DNA from 4 places in the Priestia sp. JNUCC 25 genome. Region 1 is predicted to be linked to each of the others. Evidence: riboswitches for the same ligand, from Rfam matches in the RefSeq annotation. Region 1 holds a riboswitch; each other region holds the start of a gene.
The links. Region 1 has a riboswitch for cobalamin ahead of nikA (nickel ABC transporter substrate-binding protein). Riboswitches for the same ligand answer to the same signal wherever they lie in the genome.

Region 2: linked by a shared signal. The riboswitch ahead of JNUCC25_RS10110 (ABC transporter substrate-binding protein) and the one ahead of nikA (nickel ABC transporter substrate-binding protein) in region 1 are both predicted to bind cobalamin.
Region 3: linked by a shared signal. The riboswitch ahead of JNUCC25_RS01670 (HoxN/HupN/NixA family nickel/cobalt transporter) and the one ahead of nikA (nickel ABC transporter substrate-binding protein) in region 1 are both predicted to bind cobalamin.
Region 4: linked by a shared signal. The riboswitch ahead of JNUCC25_RS24520 (ribonucleoside-diphosphate reductase subunit alpha) and the one ahead of nikA (nickel ABC transporter substrate-binding protein) in region 1 are both predicted to bind cobalamin.

Annotation. Positions count from the first base shown of each region.
Region 1 covers NZ_CM132211.1:481,917-487,876, reverse strand. Annotated here, with positions in the region: gene JNUCC25_RS02610 (YfmQ family protein) at 113-556, shown strand; gene JNUCC25_RS02605 (GNAT family N-acetyltransferase) at 1,081-1,608, opposite strand; gene nikA (nickel ABC transporter substrate-binding protein) at 1,678-3,219, opposite strand; cobalamin riboswitch at 3,362-3,553, opposite strand; gene ftsZ (cell division protein FtsZ) at 3,556-4,560, opposite strand; gene JNUCC25_RS02590 (tautomerase family protein) at 4,920-5,309, opposite strand; gene JNUCC25_RS02585 (hypothetical protein) at 5,477-5,635, opposite strand; gene JNUCC25_RS02580 (TRM11 family SAM-dependent methyltransferase) at 5,896-5,960, shown strand, end outside.
Region 2 covers NZ_CM132211.1:1,996,876-2,002,835, forward strand. Annotated here, with positions in the region: gene JNUCC25_RS10095 (class I SAM-dependent methyltransferase) at 1-221, shown strand, start outside; gene JNUCC25_RS10100 (YpjP family protein) at 605-1,207, shown strand; gene JNUCC25_RS10105 (thioredoxin family protein) at 1,396-1,710, shown strand; cobalamin riboswitch at 1,801-1,933, shown strand; gene JNUCC25_RS10110 (ABC transporter substrate-binding protein) at 2,192-3,151, shown strand; gene JNUCC25_RS10115 (adenosylcobinamide amidohydrolase) at 3,240-3,848, shown strand; gene cbiB (adenosylcobinamide-phosphate synthase CbiB) at 3,853-4,839, shown strand; gene cobD (threonine-phosphate decarboxylase CobD) at 4,814-5,893, shown strand; gene JNUCC25_RS10130 (bifunctional adenosylcobinamide kinase/adenosylcobinamide-phosphate guanylyltransferase) at 5,890-5,960, shown strand, end outside.
Region 3 covers NZ_CM132211.1:305,951-311,910, forward strand. Annotated here, with positions in the region: gene JNUCC25_RS01660 (undecaprenyl-diphosphatase) at 153-746, shown strand; gene JNUCC25_RS01665 (organic hydroperoxide resistance protein) at 899-1,318, shown strand; cobalamin riboswitch at 1,424-1,606, shown strand; gene JNUCC25_RS01670 (HoxN/HupN/NixA family nickel/cobalt transporter) at 1,741-2,538, shown strand; gene JNUCC25_RS01675 (M20 family metallopeptidase) at 2,768-3,931, shown strand; gene JNUCC25_RS01680 (DoxX family protein) at 4,001-4,423, opposite strand; gene JNUCC25_RS01685 (type 1 glutamine amidotransferase domain-containing protein) at 4,729-5,253, shown strand; gene JNUCC25_RS01690 (hypothetical protein) at 5,299-5,538, opposite strand; gene JNUCC25_RS01695 (DinB family protein) at 5,885-5,960, shown strand, end outside.
Region 4 covers NZ_CM132211.1:4,675,545-4,681,504, forward strand. Annotated here, with positions in the region: gene JNUCC25_RS24500 (DUF2325 domain-containing protein) at 1-56, opposite strand, end outside; gene JNUCC25_RS24505 (DUF1540 domain-containing protein) at 264-422, shown strand; gene JNUCC25_RS24510 (hypothetical protein) at 489-692, shown strand; gene JNUCC25_RS24515 (ribonucleotide-diphosphate reductase subunit beta) at 722-1,765, opposite strand; gene JNUCC25_RS24520 (ribonucleoside-diphosphate reductase subunit alpha) at 1,782-4,025, opposite strand; cobalamin riboswitch at 4,159-4,344, opposite strand; gene menC (o-succinylbenzoate synthase) at 4,625-5,728, opposite strand; gene JNUCC25_RS24530 (o-succinylbenzoate--CoA ligase) at 5,732-5,960, opposite strand, start outside.

The DNA.
Region 1 (5,960 bases):
ACATCTTTTCACTAAGGAAGGTTCACATAATGTACAAAAAGTACTCATGTTCTCTGTGGTAAAATAAGTATGTAATCTTATTTCATTTAAACTATAGCGGAGATGATTAACTATGACGTGGATTGTATTACTTTCCATCATTCTTGTAAGTGCACTCAAAATATTAGTAACGTGTCTTCCAACTCCAGTGGTCAAATGGCTTATGACTAAATTTCAATTACACCCAACACTTGATGATCAAAACGTTACTGTCACAGTTGATGGGAAACATTTAGAAGGCAAAGACAAAATGCAAGTGATTGATTATTTTAATAAAGCAACATTTTTAAAACAATATTATGTCCATGAAGGAAATAAGGACTATTATAAACACCTAGAAGACAGTGAAACTCCACTGGTTATCGATACGAAAAAAGGAAAAAAAGATGTTCGATTATGCGTATACAGTTATGATGATCATGTCGATGTCGTAAAACAGTATAAAAAGAAAATTATTGCTTACAGCCTGCTGTCTGATCACCTTCAAAAGCAGTCCATAACAGCTGACCTAGCTTAAACCAGTCGCCTATAAGGCGGCTTTTTTAGTTTTAGGTTGAAGCTATCTTATTTAAAAATTCCAAACTTTAACATTAATTCTAATGCTATAATATAAATTAATTGGTTGAAGTAGATTTCGGCGAGCATCAAAAGTTTCTTTTCAAGTGGGCCTTTGGGACAACTATTGTCATGACAATTACAGCCATTTTAACAAATGCTATTTCCCTTTAGAGTCCTACCATAAAAAAGGAAGCCGACTACCATAAGGCAATCGGCTCACACATGTAGGATATTGATTTAACACTAACAAAGTACAACACAACACTAGTAATTATATAATATATTTCATTATTTTGAAAGCGATTTCATATATATTTTCAAAAATATTTTGTTATTTGTTTTTCATAGAAAAAAACCACGTTTCAGCCAATTCGAAACGTGGTTCTTTTCTGTAAGGACTTGCCCTACAGGCTATAAATGTAAGTACGTTCATTATAGCATGAGCTCTTATCTAGATTCCATGGTAATTACTGTATAATATCGTTACATTACGACCGGTTGTATTTTTCTGTCCATATGCAGCGTATTCCATGGCTCATCCTGTTCAGCAAGCCTTTCGATAAAACCTTGTGAAATCCAGAATGGGATAGCCCCCGGTAAAAAAGGATGAGTATGCAGATACAACGTGTCATAAAAATGATTTTGAGCAAATTGTTCCACTGCCTTTAACAGCTGCTGTCCAATGCCTAGACGCCAGTATGCTGGATCGACATAGCATTTTACAATCTCGGCTGCAGTTTTATGTTCATATCGTTTTTTTAATGCATGAAACCTTCCATCGTAAGCGTATAAACCAATTGTTCCAATTACTTGTTGATTTTCCGTGACAGCTGCAAAAAAAGCAGCGCCTTTCGCTTGAACATAATGTTCATTAAAATGAAGCAAATCCACAGAAAGCTGATTTTTTTCCAGCATAGGAAATAGCTCATTCCGCATATTCATGACAAACTGAATCACTTCAGCATCCTTTTCTTTTACTTCTTTAATTTGATACATTTGTACTTCTTGCACGTTTACTGTCACATCCTTTTATCTATCATTGTATCCTTTCTCTTTTTCCTATAGGAACAACAATATTGACTATGGCGTTACGTCTAAATGCTGAGTCAGCATATAATACTCGCTTGGATTTGTTGTCCAGTTTTTCACTTTTTGATTATAAGCAACAACAATGTTTGGATGTACAATCGATGACGTCAGCATTTCCCCATTAATCAAAGCGGTTGCTTGCTTGGCTAGCTGATCTCGTTTTGCGTCATCTACTGTTGAAGTTAACTGTTCTATCATTTTTGTTAGCGTATCGTCATTAATCCGGCTGGCATTTAAACCACCGCCCGGCAAATAGTTCGTGCTTAAATAATAGCTGGCATCCCCTCTAGGTGCTGTGATAAGGCTGTACAATGCTAAGTCCCAATCATCTTTTGCCATTACATATTCATCGCTGTCTTCAACTAGGTGAATCTTAATATTAATTCCTAACTCTTTCGCATTAGACTGTATAAGCTGAGCAATCAAAGGAAGTTCTGGCAATGAGCTGTATGTGACAAGAGAGAGGGATAATGGCTTTCCATTTTTGATTACTTTGCCATTTTTGAGTTGATAGCCTGCTTTCTCTAAATATTTTTTAGCATATGCTATTCCTTTTGTCTCACTAGCAGTATTATCAGCAAAAGGAAATTGGGGTAAAAATGGACCTCGAGCCGCTGCCGCTTGATTGTTCATTATGCTGCTGACAATTTCTTTCCGGTTCAGTAAGGTATCGATAGCTTTTCTTACAGTTTCGTCTTTTAATGCGTCATTGGTTTGATTATAAAGCAATAAATGAGTACGCACACTAGGTACTCCACTTACTTTGAAAGACGAATTCGCTTGTAAAGTGCTCAAGCTTTCTAAAGGCGGGCGATAAATAATATCGGCTGTCCCGGACTGAAGAGCCGCAACTCGCGCATTAGCATCTTCGTTAAATGCAAAGATCGCATTTTTCAATTTTACTTTCCCATTCCAATAATGTTCATATCTTTCTAACTTCACTTGATTTCCTTGATCGAAAGTCAAAACGTGAAATGGCCCTGTGCCAATGGGCTTCTTAGCTATACTAGAAACATCAACATCTATAATAGCTGTGTTTGGATGCACTAACTCAGAAGGAAATTTAGGCATTGGTTCTTTTAATGTAATTGTCAGCGCATGACCGTTCGCTTTCATTTCTTTAATATTTAAAGCGTTTTTCATCGCATAGCTTTGATCTATCGTTCTTTGAAGAGAAGACTTAACGGCATTTGCATCTAGCGCTTTGCCATTTTGAAACGTAATGTTCTTTCTTATCGTAAATGTCCACGTAAGACCGTTATCTTTCGTTTCCCACTTTTCAGCAAGCCAGGGCTTTATTTTTAAATCATTGCTGATTTTAACAAGCGTCTCCCCTACTCCCGCACGAACTGCTGTATAATTATCATCCGTATGAGGATCAAGCGTTGCAGATGTAAAATTAAATAAAAACGTCACACTTTTATCCGTTTTCTTTCTTTCTTTTATACTTATGCTCTCTTCATTAGGAGCGCAAGCAGTGAGGCAAAGTAACACAAGAAATATCATAGATACGAGTTTTTTATTATTTATCATTGATTTTTCCACCTTCTATTTTAATACACAAAAAAGCACTTCTAAAAAGAAGTGCTTGTCTTCACAACAAATTCAGATAAACGTATCCCTTGTTTATCCTATTTTTGGTTCTGCCAAAACACCTCCCTATCCTCGTAGGTTATTGTGTGCTGCGATTTATGGCAGGTCTCCTGGCTTCAAGTCACTGCCTTATACCGCCTTCCCGTCTCTAAATAGACAGTGGCTTTTTTGACATAAGGCTCCTTGTTACAGTGGCGGGACCGCTCCGGATTTGCACCGGATTCCCTTTTAAGGCAATTGAAAAACAATTGCCACCATAAAAGCTGGTTATTTAATTTAGTAGCGTGCTCTTGAAACTCTAGAAGTAGAAGCTGATGGTGAAACATCTTCATCATCAAATCCAGTGGCAATAACGGTTACCATCATTTCGTCCTTTAAATCTTCATTGATCACGGACCCAAAAATCATATTTAAGTCCTGATCAGAAGCAGACGTGACAATATCTGCTGCTTCCTGTACTTCGTAAAGACTCAAGCTGCTGCCGCTCGTAATGTTCAACAGCACGCCTCTTGCTCCATCAATCGATGCATCTAGCAGCGGACTAGAAATCGCTTTTTTCGCTGCTTCAATTGCCCGGTCTGATCCGGAAGCTCGTCCGATACCCATAAGCGCAAATCCTTGATTAGACATGATGGTTTTTACATCAGCAAAGTCAAGGTTAATCAGCCCCGGAACAGCGATTAAATCTGAAATACCTTGAATACCTTGGCGAAGAACATTATCTGCTTCACGGAATGCTTCAAGCATAGGCGTCTTTTTATCGACAATTTCAAGCAAGCGGTCGTTTGGAATCACAATAAGGGTATCTACCGATTCATTCATCGCAGTAATACCGCCTACTGCTTGCTTCGTACGTTTATTTCCTTCAAACTTGAACGGGCGAGTGACTACTCCAATTGTTAAAGCATTTAGTTCACGGGCAATTTGGGCAATAACCGGAGCTGCTCCAGTACCGGTTCCTCCGCCCATACCAGCTGTTACGAATACCATATCTGCGCCTTGCAGTACTTCTTGAATTTGTTCTCTGCTTTCTTCAGCTGCTTCTCTTCCCACTTCTGGATTAGCTCCTGCACCTAATCCTCGCGTTAAGGCCGCACCAATCTGCATTTTCACATCTGCTTTAGATAAGTTAAGCGCCTGAGCATCCGTATTAACGGCGATAAATTCTACTCCTTGTACACCGTGTTCAATCATACGGTTAACGGTGTTATTTCCTCCACCGCCGACCCCAATTACTTTAATTCGCACTAGTGGCGATACATCTGCATCAAATCCAAACATTCTAAGTTCCTCCTCAATGATCAAAATTACTTTCTCTTATTATCCGAAAAAACACGTGAAGAACCTTTTACTCCTATGTTTAACGCGTAACTGTTCTTTTGTTTTACAGATTTTATACACTTCTCTTTTAACCTTTAAATCTTTACATCTTTATGTAAATTTATTGTTGTTCTAAAATTAGTACGCCGAACTCTTTTATGGTTTTTCCACTCAAAATGGCATATAAGCTTATTGTATCATTCATTTGACAGATGTCTGTATTTAATTTTGAGTAAGATGTGACTAAGAGAATAATATTTTTATAGACAAAATGAGAAAAAGCCCTTAGAAATAAGGGCTTCTCTAGATAATAAACCGTTTTATAATTTCCCAGTTAAGAATTGAGCTTCTCCCATGCCAAAGCTCCAGTCAGCATTACCGTTTTCAACAATCGAAATCATAATGTCGTTTGGCTGAATGCCGCAGCTCTCTCCAAGCTCTTTTACAATTAATCTGTAAAGAGCTTGCTTTTGCTCTTCTGTCCGCTGTTTACTCGTTACACTTATAATAACCAAATCCTTGCTTCTCTCAAAGCCAAGACCTGTATCTTCAATAATCATTTCATGAGCAGGATGCTGATGTACAATTTGATAACGGTCGCGCTCCGGGACGCCAAAGGCTTCTAGCATCGCTCGGTGAGCAGCGTCTAGTAATGTTTTTAACTCTTTTTCATCTCTTCCTTCTATTACATCAAATCTAAGTAATGGCATACTAAGTAACCTCCAGCTTTTTGTCTAATGTATTATTGCTTCATCATATCACAACTATCATTTGTTAAAAAAAGATATGCTATTCACAATGTGCTCTCTAGTGAAAGAGACCTCAAACGCTTCAATAAAAGCTGAACCTAATAAAAAGAAATGAGCAGCATAACGGCTCATTTCATTAGTACAAAAATATTTATAATAAGAGCTAAAATACATACAGATACAATGGCAATGAGTACGTTCATCACAAGGTTTTGCGAGGATGTTTTGGCTTGTTTTTTCATATCAGCCCGACTCATCTGTTGCTTTTCATGATCACTTTTAGACATCACGTAGCCTCTCCTATTCATCAAAATGTCAGCAGTGTGTAAATGATTTTTGAGAAACCTTGATCCAGTTCTTTTGTATAGACAGTAGCACATGCAGGTTATCACCAGTTATTTTAGCATGTTTTGTCAAATAAGTGGACTATGTAGCGCTTCAATTTAGTATTCACGGGCAAATATATTTAAATTCGTTGCTTTTCTCTTCTTTTCTCGCTATTGTTTGAGAAGAAGGATAATTAGATACGATAAAGGATGATACGATATTGAATAACCATACGCAGCTGCCTCAGTATATCTACACATACGCATGCAGCGAAGAGGAACTCTC
Region 2 (5,960 bases), 1.5 Mb from region 1:
TTCAAGAGCAAATTGATGAATCGAATGGAATTAACGGTATTAAAGCAATAGCACTGTATACTACGCTGACGCCAATGGCTATACAAGAAGCAAAAAGAGTAGCCAAACAAAAGATCGTGCTAAAAGATCATTGGAAAAGCAGTCGTTTTGAAGAACATGGATTTACCGTACAGAAACGAAAAACATCAAAATTTCATTACGGGACAATTGATATACAATAATAAACAAAAAAGTAAAATGAATTCCGATCATTGAAAAGACTTCCAAAACCTTTTAGGAATTAAAAAGTTTTGGAAGTTTTTTTTATGAATTTCATCTAAAGTTCATAAAAGTATGATATATTTTTGAACATAAAAATACTTTTGTGTTTAAGCATCCAGCAAAAAAGGAATATCTTGTATAGGTTTCCGCTCGGTGTGACAACCTCAAACAGAAGAAGGAAGGTGCTAACTAAAAAGTCTTCGAATGCCCGTAGGCAGCATAAATGAATAAGCAAATATAGGTAAAAAATTAATAAGTATGTTACAATACCTAGTGAGTTATAACAATGAATTTTACGATATGAAAAGACCATATGGGAAAAGATGAGAAAGGAAAGATACGAATGCCTAGATGGATAAAAAGAATGCTAGTTGTATTTATTACAGTATTTACATTTGGGCTTGTCACTCCACCAGAATATTTATACGTTGATGATGCAAAAGCGGACAAGCAACATAAAGCAGGGTATGTAAGAGAAACAACTCCTGTCACAGCTGTTATAGAAGATATTCATTTGCCATATGAAGAACCAAAATATGAAGACGTTTCATCATTTGTTACGTATGCAATGGAATCAGCTGAAAAACAGTCAGTGGAAAAATTTGGAACAAAAATTGGGCCTGTCATTGAAGATGAATTTCGTCAAGCAGTGTTACCTAAAATTGAAGAAGTGCTGACCGACATTGGCACTGAACGTGAACAGTCAATTCAGAATCTCGAGATAAGCGAGCATCCTGCTGCTGGCTACGGTGAAAAGATTTTCCATGTATATGACCGGGAGACCGGTCAGGACTTAATACGGTTTCACGTACGGCGTGAAAATCCTCCAAAAGATGGATACTGGTTTAATTTTCACTATCATGCGGCTGCAGATAATTTTCAAAAGCATTATGATTTAGGGAAAATTTATTGGAACCGAAACATGCCGCCTAAATGGTTTAGCTGATAATAGACACAACATTCTACGATTTCGAAATGTTAGCTTTTTTAAGCTAGCATTTTTTTACGTCTAAAACCGTTATGGTCTAAATAAGCTGAAACATTAGCACAACGATAAAAAAATCGTTTATAATGAAGTCAGACTTCTTACCATAGAATAGTGAGAAGGAACGAATAGATGCTGGAGGTAACACAATGAAACAATTTACGGAAGAAAAACAATTTCGCGAACAAATTAAGAACGAAACACTAAGCGTTGGGATTTTTACGACAACGTGGTGTCCTGATTGCAAACGTTTGGATATGTTCATTGATGAAATTGTTGACGAAAATACAGATAAAGCATGGTTTAAAATTGACAAGGATGAGTTTGAAGAACTTTCTGCTGAAAACAATGTAATGGGTATTCCTTCTCTTCTTGTATATAAAAACGGTGAAAAAATTGCACACTTGCACAGTGCAAATGCTAAAACGCCTGAAGCGGTCCGTGAATTTTTAGCAACTCTTTAATTCCTGAAGCTGCGAGAGCATTCTCGCAGCTTTTTTTGTGAGAATGGCTATTTCCATTTTTCCATGAGTGGGGTATACTAGGACAAGTGAATAATCGTAAAGCAATAAGGTCTCAATTTAAAGATTGAGTGAAAAGGGAAGTCTGGTGAAAAACCAGCGCGGTCCCGCCACTGTAAGCGCTTTGTGCGTAAGTCAGGAGACCTGCCTTATTGTTAGCTGTGAAACCTTCGAGGAAGGGTGAAGCAGGGTAATGAACATACTTATCAAGTATAGTGAACGGATTCTTTTCCTGCTTATCTTGACGTTACCTGCTTTGCTTTCAATTGAAAGTAAAGCTTTTTTATTTTGAAGCTGCCGGCGAGCAGTATACATAGTCAAAGCGGAAAAACGGGATAGCGCTGCTTTTTGCATGATCATTTGCTTTTTCTTTAACGTGGAGGTTTCGTATTCACAATGAACAATATATAGGGGGAGTATTTAGATGAAAAAATGGCTTTCGTATTCCATTATTGCACTGTTAGTCATCGTACTTGCTGCATGCGGTGCAGGCAGCCAAAGCAACAGTGATAAAAAAACGAAGCAAGATACGGCACAAACGTCACAAGCTGCATTTCCAGTGAAGGTAAAAGACGCGCGTGATAAAGAAATTACGTTGAAAAAACAGCCTAAGAAAATTGTTTCATTAATGCCAAGTAATACGGAGATTGTATATGCCCTTGGCCTTGAAAAAGAATTAGTCGGTGTTACAAGCAACGATGATTATCCTAAAAGCGTAAAGAAAAAAGCGCAGGTAGGAGATATGAACGTTAATGCAGAAAAAGTTATTGCTTTAAATCCTGATTTAGTGCTGGCACACGCTTCAAGTATGGGCGTTTCGGATGAAGTATTTAAACAAATTGAAAGTGCGGGTATTCCGGTATTTGTTGTAAAAGATTCAACAACGTTTGATACGGTTTATGATTCTATTACGCAAATCGGTAAATTAACAGGTAAAACAAAAGAAGCTAATCAAACAATTAAAGACATGAAAGAAAAAGTAGCTTCAATTGAGAAAAAAGCAAAAACGATTTCAAAAGAAGATCGTAAAAAAGTATGGATAGAGGTATCAGGAGCTCCTGAGATTTATACAACAGGAAAAGGTACGTTCATGAACGAAATGCTTACTATGATCGGTGCTGATAACGTAGCGGGTAGTGAAAAGGGTTGGGTTAAGTTTTCTGAAGAGCAAGTTGTTAAGTTAAACCCTGACGTTATTATCGCAACGTATGATGCAGACAAAAATGAGATTATGAAGCGTCCCGCTTGGAGCAGCATGACTGCTGTAAAAGAGGGTAACATCGAGAAGGTTGATCAAAACAAAATCAACCGCTTAGGACCTCGTATTGTAGATGGCTTAGAGGACTTAGCAAAAGCAGTATACCCTGAGGTGTACAATAAATAAGAAGAGGGACCATATTCCAGTTCGAATTGAAAAGGGGATTGGTCCCTTTTCACATCTTAAAATTGAAGAACGGCCTGAGCTTTTAATCGTGAAAACCGAGACTTCTTATAAAACATACAGCTCAGGGGTTTTAGGAACAGGTATTACGGAAACGGACACCTTTTACAATCGATTTGTTCACAAAGACTATTATTCAGATACTCCTTCTATGGAGTATGAGCAATATTTGATGAAAGAAAATGTACGCCATGAGCAAATCGTAGGGTTGATGACAGCCGTTTGGTTAAAAGAAAGAGCGGTTTACTGTTATGAAGGCTACGGAGTAAGAGTAGCTTCCGTGATAACGGCTGGAGTAGGAAACGCAGTAGATATTACAGCTGACGAAGCTGCCCCGTTCTATTCCTCTCCCGGTACAATTAATATGTTTTTTTTCGTGGAAGGTACGCTTACGGATGCTGCGTTTTTACAGCTTTTTATTGCGGCCACAGAAGCTAAAACAAAAACGCTGTCACAGCTGGGGGTCATAGATCCAGCTACAAAGACGATTGCTACGGGAACATCTACGGACAGCATCTCAGTTGCAGCGTCTCAGCAAGGACCATTATATGAATATGCAGGCTCTATGACCGCTTTAGGTCAAGCGGTAGCCAAGCTGGTGAAAATAAGCTTAGAGCAGGGACTTAAGGGAAAGAGGTGAAAAAATGAGTATTACACAAGCGATAATTGCACACATGACGGCCATGACGATTGCTTTACTAATTGACCGAATCATAGGCGACCCCGAAAATTGGCCGCATCCCGTTCGCTGGTTTGGCAAGTGGATTTATTGGATGGATTCCAGATTAAATAAAGGTGTAGGAAAACGATTCAAAGGATTGCTTCTTGTGATAAGTATGGCTGTGCTAGCAGGAGTTGTTCCCTTTTTGTTCCTCCATGCTTTGTACGGAGTTGATTTTATAGCAGGTGTTTTAGTAGAGGGCGTAATGATTGCGACTACTATATCCACTCGTTCTTTAAGCGAAGCTGCTTATAAGGTACAAAAGCCGCTTCAGCTAGGAGATATGGAGAAAGCTAGATATGAAGTAAGTATGATTGTGGGACGAGATACAGATCGTTTGTCAGAAGGAGAAATTGCCAGAGCGACGGTAGAGACCGTGGCTGAAAATACAAGTGATGGTATTACAGCTCCGCTTTTTTATGCATTTATAGGAGGAGGAGCCCTAGCCTTTTTTTACCGAGCTATTAACACATGTGATTCGATGGTTGGGTACAAAAATGACCGCTACTTTCTGTTCGGCTACTTTAGTGCAAAAACCGATGACGTATTAAACTATATTCCAAGTCGGCTAACTGCAGTAGTGATGACGGCTGTTAATGTAGTAAAAAGCCAGTATTCTCTTGGGCATGTAACGAGTTTGATTAAGCGTGATGCTAAGAAGCATCCAAGCCCAAATAGCGGATACGGGGAAAGCGCAGTGGCTGCTCTTTTAGGTATTCAACTCGGAGGGCTTAATACATATAAAGGCATAGAATCTAATCGTGCAAAAATGGGTGAACCACTCATTCCCCTGCAAGCCGGTCATATTGAACAAGCTGTTTTCATTATGAAAAGGACGGTCTATGCTACGTGGTTATTATATCTTTTGTTAGGAGGAGTTATTAGTGCTATTACCTACACATGGAGCTAATCCTAATGTCTTTTTAAAAGCAATAGGGGCCGAGAATTTATCGCATATAAAAGACTTTAGCGTGAATACAAATCCTTTAGGGGCTCCCCTTGTGCTTCACGAAAAGTGGAACGAATTCAAGGATGCAGCGTTTAGTTATCCTGATCCTCAAGTAACAGAGCTGAAAAATAAACTTGCAGCTCATCATCATGTTTCAGCTGCTCAAGTGCTGCCTACAAATGGCGCCGCTGAAGCGTTTTTCCTTATTGCTTCGTTATTTTCAGGAGAGAAAGCAGGGATTGTACAGCCGACCTTCGTTGAATATGAACAGGCAAGTAAAGCTTATGGATGTGAAGTGACATACGTTCCTTTAGCTGAAGAAAATGGCTGGAGTTGGGATATAGAGTTGATTATGAGTATTCTTCCGGACATAAAAGTACTGTGGATTTGCCATCCAAATAATCCAACGGGTGTTATGTATAGTCATGAGGAATGGATGAAAGTAGTAAAAGCTGCTGCTCATCATGGTACATACTTAATAATTGATGAGGCATTCATTGATTTTGTCGAACATCAGCCTTCATTTGATTCTCTTATTCTGGATTATGAGCATATCATTGTGGTGCGTTCCATGACAAAGATGTTTAATATTGCCGGGCTTCGTCTTGGCTATATTTTGGCAAATGAAAAAATCATTAGCAAGATGTCTAAAAAGCAGCCTCCTTGGAGTGTAAATGGATTGTCGCAGCAAGTAGGAATGATATGTGTGGATGAAAAAGATTTTGTGAAAAAAACCGTACATTATATTAAACAAGAACGGGAACGGATCTTGAGTCAACTAAAGGAATGGGGGCTTTTGGTTTCTCCTTCTCAAACAAACTATTATCTTTGCAGCGTTCCGTCTTCTATTAAAACGCGCGAATGGCTTGTCTATTTAGCAAGCCATGGCGTGGTAGCTCGTCATACTGAAAACTTTCCATTTTTAAATGGACGCTATATCCGTTTGGCCGTGAAAACGAAAGAAGAAAATGACTATTTACTTAAAGTAATCAAACAAGGACTCGATGAAATATGATCATCTTTATTAGCGGAGGCGTTCGAAGCGGAAAATCACGTGGAGCGGAGAATATGGTTCAAACTTT
Region 3 (5,960 bases), 180 kb from region 1:
TATAGCACGGAGAGATTCGGGTTGTATAAATGGTAAGGAAATCAATAGTTATTTACTAAATATATCATCAATAGCCCGAGAAATAATGTTCATTTTCTCAAGAAACTGATAAGATAGCTAATGACATTTAAAAATAAGAAAGGATTTCGATTATGTTATCAGCTATCAATTCAGTAGATTATACCATTTTCCACGCGGTGAATCAGTATGCCTCACACGTAAAGCCTCTAGATTCGCTGATGGTATTCTTTGCAGATTATGCCCAGTATGTACTTATCGTTTTACTCGGCTTGTTTTTACTTATTAATAAAAACGGCAGCCGTGTTGTAGCATTTCAAGCTTTATGTGCTTGTGCCACAGGAGTCATTATCAATAAAGTGATTAGTTTATTTGCTTATCGAGATCGTCCGTTTATCTCTCACCACGTGAATCAGCTTATTGATCACGCCGCAAATTCTTCATTTCCAAGCGATCATGCTACATCTGCATTAGTTATCACTTTTACCATTTGGCTGCATTTCAAACGTTCAGGGCGCATGTGGGTTGTCATGGGCGTACTCATTGCCTTTTCACGCGTATGGGTTGGCGTTCATTATCCATTCGATGTGTTAACAGGAGCCGTTTTAGGCTGCGTGCTGGCGCTGTTTATTCATTATGTTATTTTTAATACGAAACTGATGAGGGCTATTACCAACTTGTCTATTTTTCGAAAATCAGCTTATGACGAACAGTCTCAATATTATTAAGAAAAAGTCGCAAATAAGCGGCTTTTTTTATTGGGAAATTTTTAATGTATTTAATACTTGTTTTTTAAAATTAAATTGTGTACAATTAAATTACAGAGACGATAAATAAAAAACTTTTAATAAAATTAACGAAAAAGAGGAGAGGTTTATACATGAAAGCTTTATATGAAACAACAGTCGTTAACACAGGTGGAAGAACAGGAGAAGTTCACTCTTTAGATAACATCTTTAACTTAGACGTTGCAACACCTCCAGCGCTTGGTGGAGAAGCAACAACAGCAACAAACCCAGAGCAGCTGTTTGCAGCTGGATACAGTGCTTGTTTCAACAGCGCGTTAGAATTTATGTTGAAAAAACATAACGTAGAAATCAAAAGCAGTGAAGTAAAAGCTACTGTTCAGCTGCTTCCTGATAAAGCTGATCAAGGAGTGAAAATTGGAGTAGCGCTTGAAGCTCATATCGAAGGCTTAGATTTAGAAACAGCGAAAAAATATGTAGACCTAGCTCACTCATACTGCCCGTATTCAAAAGCAATCAGCGGTAACGTAGACGTAACGGTAGAAGTAGTTTAATTGCTTTAAAAAGCCCTGCTAAGCATGTAAAGCTTAGCAGGGCTTTTTTATTTGAATTTTCTCTATTCATTTGTAAGAGGTACTAGTATAATGAGGAAGAAAATGAATTATTCGCACAGTTTAGGTGCTCTTACATAGCGTAAGAGGTAACAGGGAATCGAGTGCAAATCTCGAGCGGTCCAGCCACTGTAAGCAGGGAGTTTTCTATCTTATCGTCACTCAAAACGGGGAAGGCGGTAGAAAATGATGATCTCAAGCCAGGAGACCTACCTATTCTGTACACTTGACTCTTCTAGGAAAGAGGCGGTGTATCAAGGTACGCAGTGAGCAATTGCTGTTTATTTTCATATGCCGACACAGCCTCAATTTCTATAGAATTGAGGCTTTTTTACGTTTTATTTTTAAAAAAAGGAGTGTAGGAAATGGAAGGTTTATCAGTTTTTTTACTTGTCTTTTTATTAGGAATCAGGCACGGATTGGATGCAGATCACTTAGCTTTTATTGATGGCCAGACTCGATATAATTGGCGAATGGGCAGCCGTTTTGCCCCTTGGGTCGGAACGCTGTTTTCACTAGGTCACGGAGGAATGGTGGCCGTCACGGCCGGAGTGCTGGGCGTGGTGATGAAGAATTTTACGTTTCCATCGTATTTCGATCATTTTGCATCTTGGGTATCCATTATCTCTCTCTTTCTAATCGGGACATTAAACACATATCATTTGCTTCGAACCAAAAATAAAGAGGAAGAGTTTCAGCTGAGCGGGTTAAAAGGAAAGTTTATTCCGAAAATCGCAAAAGGAACAACGAATCCTTTTTTAATTATTCTTGTAGGAGCATTGTTCGCTTTAGCAGCCGAAACGGTCAGTCAAACGGCCGTGTGGTCTCTAGCTGTAGGGAACGCAGGCAAGTATACGCCGCTTTTGTTAGGACTAGTGTTTATGTTTGGTATGATGCTTACAGATACAATCGATTCGATGATTGTACATAAAATGGTGAATGAATCGAGTAAATTTGGACAATCTGCTTCCCGCTTGATGGGCTGGGTTATTGTTGTCCTCGCGTATGGTGTGTCATTCTATTTAGCATTCACTTTCTTTAACCCATGGGCCGAAGTAAACTTTGAAATGGTTGGCGTTATTCTGTTTATTTTTTTAGTGTCTATGTTTGTTTTTGTGAGTGTGAAGTCAAAAGGGAAAAATATTAAAATAAATGTCAATTAGTCAAACGAAAGCTTTAATCTGTTGAAGATTGAAGCTTTTTTGTATGAATTTGTTGAAGTTTATGGCTATTTTCGGTCGGTTATGAATAAGTTAAAGTATTATCTGTATTTAAAGGATGGAAAATTGTCTGAAAACCATTATAATTAAGGATAATTTAAGGTCGTTATGTGAAACGTAGAACATAGTTATACGTACGATAAATAAAAGCATTTAATGCAAGCAGCAGGGGTTGTTTGGAGGAGGAATTGATTTGAGTCAGGTAATGGTAGAACAAAGCGTGTTTAGTTATTTAAAAGAACACGAACAAGAGATGCTTGAAGATTTAGTTGGATTTGTGAAAAAAGAATCACCGTCCTACAGTAAAGAGTTAGTAGATCAGTGTGGAATGTATTTAACGCAGCTGTTTCATAAACGGTTGGGGGTAGGATACGAAATCATAGAAGAAAAAGAAGTAGGAAACCATTTGAAATTTACGATTGGAGAAGGAGCAAAGCAGCTTTTAATTATCGGTCACTTTGACACGGTATGGGAAAAGGGAAGGCTGAGTCTAAGAACAGAGGGAAACAAGCTGTACGGTCCGGGAATTTTAGACATGAAAGGCGGCATTGTGCAATCTATATGGGCGATTAAAGCGATTCAAGAGCTTGGCTTATCGCTCGATAAAAAAATTGTGTTTTTCTGCAATTCGGATGAAGAGATTGGGTCAATTTCTTCTAAAAAATACATTGAAGAAGAAGCACAAAGGAGTGAAGCAGTGCTAGTAGCGGAACCGGCGGTGGCGGGTTCAGGCGCGTTAAAAACGTCGCGCAAAGGAGCGGGAATTTTCACCGTAAAAGCATGGGGACGAGCAGCACACGCGGGTAATCACCACAAAGAAGGAATCAATGCGATTGAAGAGCTGGCGCGCCAAGTGATTTTCTTGCAGGGCTTAACAGATTATGAAAAAGGTACAACGGTGAACGTTGGGACATTTACGGGAGGCAGCGGTACAAATGTAGTGCCGGAATATGCAGAAGCGCACGTGGATTTACGTGTTTCTACAGAAGAAGAAGCAAAACGCATGACGGATATTATTTTGAATTTAACACCCATTTTAAAAGGGATTAAGCTCGAAGTAACGGGAGGAATGAATCGTCCTCCGATGGTCAAGTCTAAACAAACGGAAGAGCTATTTGAATGTGCTCAATCAATCGCGGCCAAACTGGGTATGAAATTGGAAGAAGCAGCTGTGGGCGGCGGAAGTGATGGCAATTTTACAGCGGCCATTGGTGTTCCCACGTTGGATGGATTAGGAGCATGCGGAAAAGGAATACATGCGGAATATGAACATATTCAAATTGATACGTTGTCCGAGCGTTCTTCTTTATTTGCCAATTTGCTGCTGCAAATATAAAAAAAGCCCGCCTTAAACGGCGGGGACTAATCTGAAAGCTTATATTGGGAGAGTATAAGCTTTCTTTTTTTATTTACTGCTTTCTTCTTGAAGAGAAAAGGCAGTTTCTTTCTTTTTGAATACCACTGCATCAAGAGCAAGGAACTGGCTTCCTGCAAGAAATAAGTGAGCAGACATGGCAATTAAGGCAATATCAAACTCAAACCCGCCAACAAATCCGCTTTTAAGCTTGGCTGTAAAAATGGCGCCAAGCATAACTGCCACAAATAAAGCAGATACAACTCTTGTTGCTAGGCCAAGAATAATAAGAACCCCACCTACAAGTTCAATGGTTGCAACAATATATGCCATGAAACCAGGGATTCCTAAGCTATCGAAGAACCCTACTGTATTTTCAATCCCGCCTTGCCATTTTTGAAAGCCGTGTACTAAAAATGTAAAACCTAATACTAAACGAATAATAAGTGAACCAATTTCGACGTTTTTATTCACTTTACTTCCTCCTTTAAGTGTATTTGAAAAACACTACATTATGTAGTGTAAAAGCCCGAAAAAAGAAATGTAGTGATTAAATCAGAAACTCTTTCTTATTTGGATAATTTTACAACATTATGAACATCACACTACACATTGTAGTGTGATGTTTGTCCCCAGTCAAGTGAAAATATAAAATTAGACCATTTGGCATACAAAAATTTTCTGAAGAGCACTTGAAAAATCCTTTAATTATGTACAAGTTAGTCCCTTATTTTCAATCTTATTCTCCAACATGCTATACTGATGGCGGAGGTGTTACGATGCGTTTAGAAAATAAAAGAGTTATTGCGCTTGTTAGTGCAGACTTTGAAGATCTAGAACTATGGTATCCAGTGATGCGTCTTCGAGAAGAAGGAGCAGAAGTACATTTAGTTGGAGAAAAAGCAAACGAAACGTACATGGGGAAATACGGTGTTCCAGCCGTATCGGACTACGCTTTTAAAGATGTTGATCCAGCTGAATATGACGCTATTTTAGTACCTGGAGGCTGGGCGCCGGATAAACTGCGCCGCTACCCTGAAGTAATTGAAATGGTTCGTTATATGGATGAACAGCAAAAGCCAATCGGCCAAATCTGCCATGCAGGATGGGTATTAATCTCTGCAAAAATCTTAGATGGCCGAAACGTAACAAGTACGCCAGGAATCAAAGATGATATGGAAAATGCGGGAGCTATTTGGCATGATGAAGCAGTCGTAATCGACGGTCACATCATCTCAAGCCGCCGCCCGCCAGACCTTCCTCCTTATGCAAAAGCATTTGCTGATGTACTAGCAGAGCAATAAGAAAAAGCCGAAACCAGTGTGGTTTCGGCTTTTTTGTAAGATCCGCTAAAAAAGAAATGATAAAGTAAATAAAAAACCATCATTAAAAAAGCGAGCAGATGCATCTGCTCGCTTTTGTTCGTGTTTCTTATCAGTAACTTGCTTTTGCAAGTGTAAAAACAAAATGATTACTTTCTTTATAAAATCCATGATTACGGTTTTTGTATGTTTCGTTGTTGTTAGGGCACAATTAGCATTGATTGTGCTTGCATGGATTTCATCCATTGCCGCGGTTTGTTTTTCCACATGATCGATTAACCTAAACGACGCAAGCCCTACCTCTCTTGCATCCTTACGGCTCCGAAGCCGATCCAGTGTGAATAAGTTTTGTTCAAAGACATGTGTCGAATGCCAGTATTTTTACCTTGCATTGTACGATACATCCTTTCAAGTTACTTTCACTATGTCCAGCTCTTAAAGAAAAGCCAGAAGTCTAAATATAACACCTCAGTTGATCTATGTCAAATAGAAAATATGATTTTTTCACGTGAAACAATTGCAGCTAAAACATAGTTAAGTAAAGGGATATCCTTTTTATATAGAAGAGTTTTTTGATACGATAAGCTAGAGGAATCCTAGAGGAGGATTAAATATGAATAAAAATGAACAGTTTCGAAATGACGTATTGAGCAGTGTAGAATCATTAACATATGAACAATTAAATCAAC
Region 4 (5,960 bases), 870 kb from region 1:
AAACGATCTGTAATATGCTTTAACCTGTCTCCTCCTACAACCATAACTGATGACATGTTTGTTCCCTCCCAATTAATTATTCATTTAATGATTTGACAACAACTTGTATTCTTTACTATATACACAGTTTAATTGAGAATGATTCTCTTTGTCAATGTTTAATTGATAAAAATTCTCAATTAAAATGAAAGTCTACCACCTTTCTTATAAGTTAGTTGAATTTTGACCATACTATAGCTATCACATACAAAGGAGGGTTAACGTTGGAACAAAACATTCTTTGTGAAGTAAATAACTGTCACTTTTGGAAAAATGGAAATCACTGCAGCGCAGAAGAAATTTACGTGGTAAGTCATAGCGGAAAACATGCAGCAAGCAGTTATGAAACAGACTGTAAAACGTTCAAGCCAACTGAAGCGTAACCCGCAAAAGGACAGCCTCTGGGTTGTCTTTTTTCTCTCTTCAAGATCATAAAAAAGGAGACTAATATGAAAACTGAACAACTGATTCATTTTTTTAAAGAAGAAGCAATAAAAGCAAATGAACAAACCTTTCCAATCTATGTACAATCGTTTACTCATTTATGGACATATAAATGGGGAACACTTGAAAACATTCCAGAAGAAATTGATGACTTAATTACGACACGTGCGTTAGAACTTGGACTTATTCACTTAAAAAAAGCTGACTAATCAATAAGGAAATTAGTCAGCTTTTGTATTTATAGATCATCAAATCCATTCGCATCTGATGCTTTTGTATATTGTCTTGATTTCTGTTCAAAGAAATCCGTTTTCCCTAAATCTACCTCTTGATAAGCAATAATCCAACGAAGAGGATTTTCAATCGGTGCTTCTGGGAAAGCAGCTCGACCGAAGCCTAACTGATTACAGCGTTTATTAGCCATGTATTCAATATACTGCTGCAGTTCTTTCATCGTGATGCCGTCGAATTTTTCTCCGATAACAGATTCCGCCCATTCAATTTCAAGACGAGCTGCCTCTTGGAACGTTTCAACTACAAACGTTTCTAGCTCCTCCGTACGATAAGCTGGATTTTCATTTAGTACTTCCTTGAAAATCTTTTCAAATAACCCAACGTGAAGCTGTTCATCACGATTGATATAGTTAATCATCGTAGATGTCGCCACCATCTTTTGATTTCTCGCAAGATTATAGAAGAAAGCAAATCCGCTATAGAAGAAAAGGCCTTCTAAAATAACATCATATACCATAGACTTCAAAAAGTTTTCAACCGTTGCTTCTTCGCTAAATGCTTTATATCCGTTTGTAATAAAGTCATTTCGAGCGCGAAGCTTTTCGTCTGTGCGCCAGTATTCAAATACTTCATCTTGTTTTCCTTTTGGTACAAGACTTGATAAAACATATGAATACGAATGATTATGAACCACTTCTTGCTGCGCTAAAATAATCATTAGAGCATTAATCGAAGAATCGGTTACATAGTCAGCTACTTTGCTAGCATAATCTGATTGAATACTGTCCAGTAGCGCCAGCAAGCCAATAATTTTTAAAAAGCTCTCTTGTTCGTCAGCCGTTAACTGAGGGAACTGCTTAATATCTTGACCCATATTAATTTCAAACGGCGTCCAGAAGTTAGCTAGCATACGTTTGTATTTAGGGAACGCCCATGAAAATCGGACGTCATCCCAGTTTAGAATATTTGAGCTCTTGCCGTTAATGATTCCTGTCGAACGGTTCGGAGCTGTTTCGTTCATTAATTCTCGTTTTAACATGCTTGTCATCAATTATTCACTCCTTTTAACTATGACAGCTTTCACATTCTTCAATGACTTCACTTGATGTTGAACGTACGTAGTAGGTCGTTTTTAACTTTTCTTTCCATGCCGTCATATGAAGATCCAGCAGCTCTTTTGCTCGGATATCATTTTGCACATATAAGTTGAATGAAATGGATTGATCAATATGGCGCTGTCGCTTGGCGTTTTGCTTAATGCTCCAGTGCTGATCAATTAAATAAACGGACTTATAATACCAGTTTGTTGCTGGTGATAAATCTGGTGCCGTCACCGGGATTTTATAGTTTTTCTTTTCCTCTGAATAAAACTTACGGAAAATAGGATCAATACTTGCAGTAGAACCCGCGATAATAGATGTTGATGAATTAGGTGCTACAGCCATTAAGTAGCCATTTCTTATCCCATTGCTTTGAACTTCGTTACGTAGTTCACTCCACGCTTCGCTTGTGTATTTACGTGTTTCAAAATAAGCGCCTGACTCAAAATCTGAGCCTTTAAATAATGGATATGCACCTTTTTCTTTAGCTAAGTTCATGCTTGCCTGTACGGTTAAGTAAGCAATTTGCTCATATAATTCATCGCAATATGCTACCGCTTCATCTGTTTCCCATGCTATTTTCTTTAAGGCAAGCAAATGGTTCCAACCAAATGTGCCAAGCCCTACTGCGCGGTACTTTTGGTTTGTTAGTTTTGCTTGAAGTACCGGCAAATCATTTAACTCAATAACGTTATCAAGCATGCGTACTTGAATTGGAATTAAACGTTCAAGCACATCTTCAGTTACGGCTCTCGCTAAGTTGATAGAAGAAAGATTACATACAACAAAATCGCCCGGATTCTTTGTAATAATAATTTTTCCGTCTTCCGTAATTTCCTCTGTTACGACCGTTGTGCTTTGGTTTTGCGTAATTTCTGTACATAAGTTGCTGCAGTAGATCATGCCCTCGTGGCGGTTTTGATTAGCTCGGTTAACCGTATCACGATAGAACATATAAGGCGTTCCGGTTTCAAGCTGCGAAAGCATAATGCGCTTGAAGATTTCAATAGCAGGTACTGTTTCTCTTGAAAGCTGTTCATTATTTACACACTCAGCGTAACGAGTGCGGAACGAACCGCTGCCTTCTTCTTCATCATAAAAATCTTCTAACGAGTAGCCCATCAGCGTACGAACTTCGTGAGGATCGAATAAGTGCCAGTCTTCACGTGCCTCTACTTTTTCCATAAACAAATCTGGCAAACATACGCCAGTGAATAAATCATGCGTGCGCTGACGTTCGTCACCATTGTTCAAACGCGCGTCTAAGAATGAAAAGATGTCTTTGTGCCATACGTCTAAATATACGGCAATAGCTCCTTGTCGTTGACCTAGCTGATCGACACTTACAGCCGTATTATTTAGCTGTTTCATCCATGGAATTGTTCCTGATGATACGCCTTTAAAACCTTTTATATCACTTCCTCGGCTTCTAATATGACCGAGGTAGACACCAATTCCGCCTCCATTTTTACTAAGCGTGGCCAAATCTGTATTGCTATCATAAATACCGCGTAAGCTGTCATCAATCGTATCAATAAAGCAGCTAGATAGCTGTCCGTAGCTCTTTCCTGCGTTTGAAAGTGTTGGTGTGGCAACCGTCATATATAGACTAGAAAGCGCCCAGTACGCTTCTTTTACTAATGCTGTTCGATTTTCTTTCTTTTCTTGAGACATCAGCGTCATAGCAATGATAAGAAAACGTTCTTGCGGTAATTCGTATACGCGCTTATCATGTGATGTCGCTAAATAGCGATCTGCTAATGTCAACAATCCAATGTATGTAAATAAACGATCGCGTTCAGGAATAATGACTGAAGCAATTTCATTAATTTCTTCTTCTGTATATGTTTTTAATAGCTGCTTATTATAAATGCCAATTTTTGTTAGTTCTTGAATAAGCTGATAAAACGAACCGTACTTCTCTTTTTTATCGTAACCTCGGTTGTCCGCTGCTTTTCGATATAGTTCGTTTAAGTAGACGTCTGCCGCTACGTACGTCCAATCGGGTTCTTCCATTGAAATACGCTCTAAGGCTGCCAAAATTAGTACGTTTGCAACCTTTTCGTCCGTCATATTTTCCTTTACTGTAACAGTTTGAATAACCTTTTCCTCATACAAAGAAAAATCAAGCTGCGTAAATTCTTTTTTTAAACGTTCAATATATGCAGTTAATTCATGTAGAATTGTAGGCTTTAATGTATTCACCATAAATATGGCTCCTCTCTTCACTTCAAAATAAAAAATCGCTCACCGTACCTCGGTGAGCGAATAGAACGAAGATAGAAGAAGACACTAAGTCTTTTCTCAATCCTCGCTCTACCCTCTCACCTCCCGAAGAAGATAAAACGACATAAAAAAGGCAGGTCTCCTGACTTATGCTTCTTTTTACTTTAAGGCCTTCCCATGATGTTTACTCACAGTGGATCTCCTTATTTCATCAGCATTCACAGTTGCGGGGACAGCTTTGGATTTTCACCAAATTCCCTTTTAAGTCTTTTTATCAGACACCTTTTTCACTGGAAAACACAAAATATAGTATTTTATTATGGATTTCAAAACAACATATTGTGTTATGTTATAAACACATTATATAGGACAACTTAGAAAACTATCAACCTATTTTCAAAAATAATTTTGTTTTTTACGATAAAACTCTTCGACCTTTTTCATCAAACTATTCCATCATAACATGTTTTGACACGCTTGATGGAACAATGTGCTCTTTTTAAAAAATTTGTCCTATTTTTCTACTAAACATTGACAACCTCAATAAAAAAAACCGTTTTTCATAAAAAAACGGTTTTTAATTATTTGTATTCTTTTTCAAATGCTGTGATTGTTTTGATAAACTTTTTATCAATATCGTATCCTATCCCCGGTTTTCCCTTCACCTTTATTACTCCGGCTTCTACCTCTACTTCGGGCTTAATAATATCTTTTTCCCAATAGCGAGACGACGCAGAAATATCACCTGGTATCGTGAAAGAAGGCAGTGTGGCAAGGGCGATATTATGAGCTCGTGAAATCCCTGCTTCTAACATTCCTCCAACCCAAAGTCTTACACCATGCTGGGCGCATAAATCATGAATTTGCTTTGCTACGGACATTCCGCCAACTCGACCGATTTTCACATTGATAATCTTACAGCTTTCTTGTTCAATTGCATGACGTGCATCTTCATAGCTCACAATACTTTCATCTAAGCAAATCGGCGTCTTCATTTGCTTTTGTAACAATCGATGATCAAGGATATCATCAGAACTTAACGGCTGTTCGATCATCATTAAATTCAATTCATCTAGTTTCTTCAATGAATCACTATCGCTTAACGTATAGGCTGAATTGGCATCAGCCATAAGAGGAATGCTTGGAAATTCATCTCGAATTTGTTTCAGTAGCTCATAGTCAGCACCCGGCTTAATTTTCACTTTAAAGCGCTTATAGCCATCTTTCATGTAAGTCTTTATTTGTTCTTTCATTACGGAAATGTCATTTAAGCCAACTACCACTCCAGCTTCTACAGCAGGCCTTACTCCGCCAATTACTTCAGATAACGGCTTATTTTGCCGCTTTGCATACAAATCCCATACAGCACAGTCCAAAGCTGCTTTAGCCATGTTATTTCGCTTTAGAGGTTTGAATAGCTTTTGAACATCCTCTGGTTTTTGAAGCTGCTGATGAAGAAGCGAAGGAATTAAAAAATCGTCTAACATATGAAAACACGTCTGAATCGTTTCTTCCGTATACCAAGGAGATGAAAAAGCAACGACCTCTCCCCACCCTGTAAAACCTTTTTCATCTTCTACTTCCAGCAAAATCAATTCTCGATCCTGCACCGTACCATAGCTTGTTGAAAAAGGAGAAAGAAGCTTCATGTCAATTTTATAAAGATGTACTTTTTTTATAATCATCGATTAACTACCTTTCTGTATGAACGATGATAGCTTCCGGCGTATGATTTTATTAGAAGCCGTTCGCGGCAGCTCCTCTACTCGAACGAAATACTTTGGAAGTTTGTACTTCGCTAAAAATTGTTGCATGTGTAAAGATAATTCTTCATCTGAAACGTCTTCTTTTGTAACGATGCATGCTGCCGGAACTTGTCCCCATTTTTCATCGGCTACTCCCGTTACACCAGCCTCT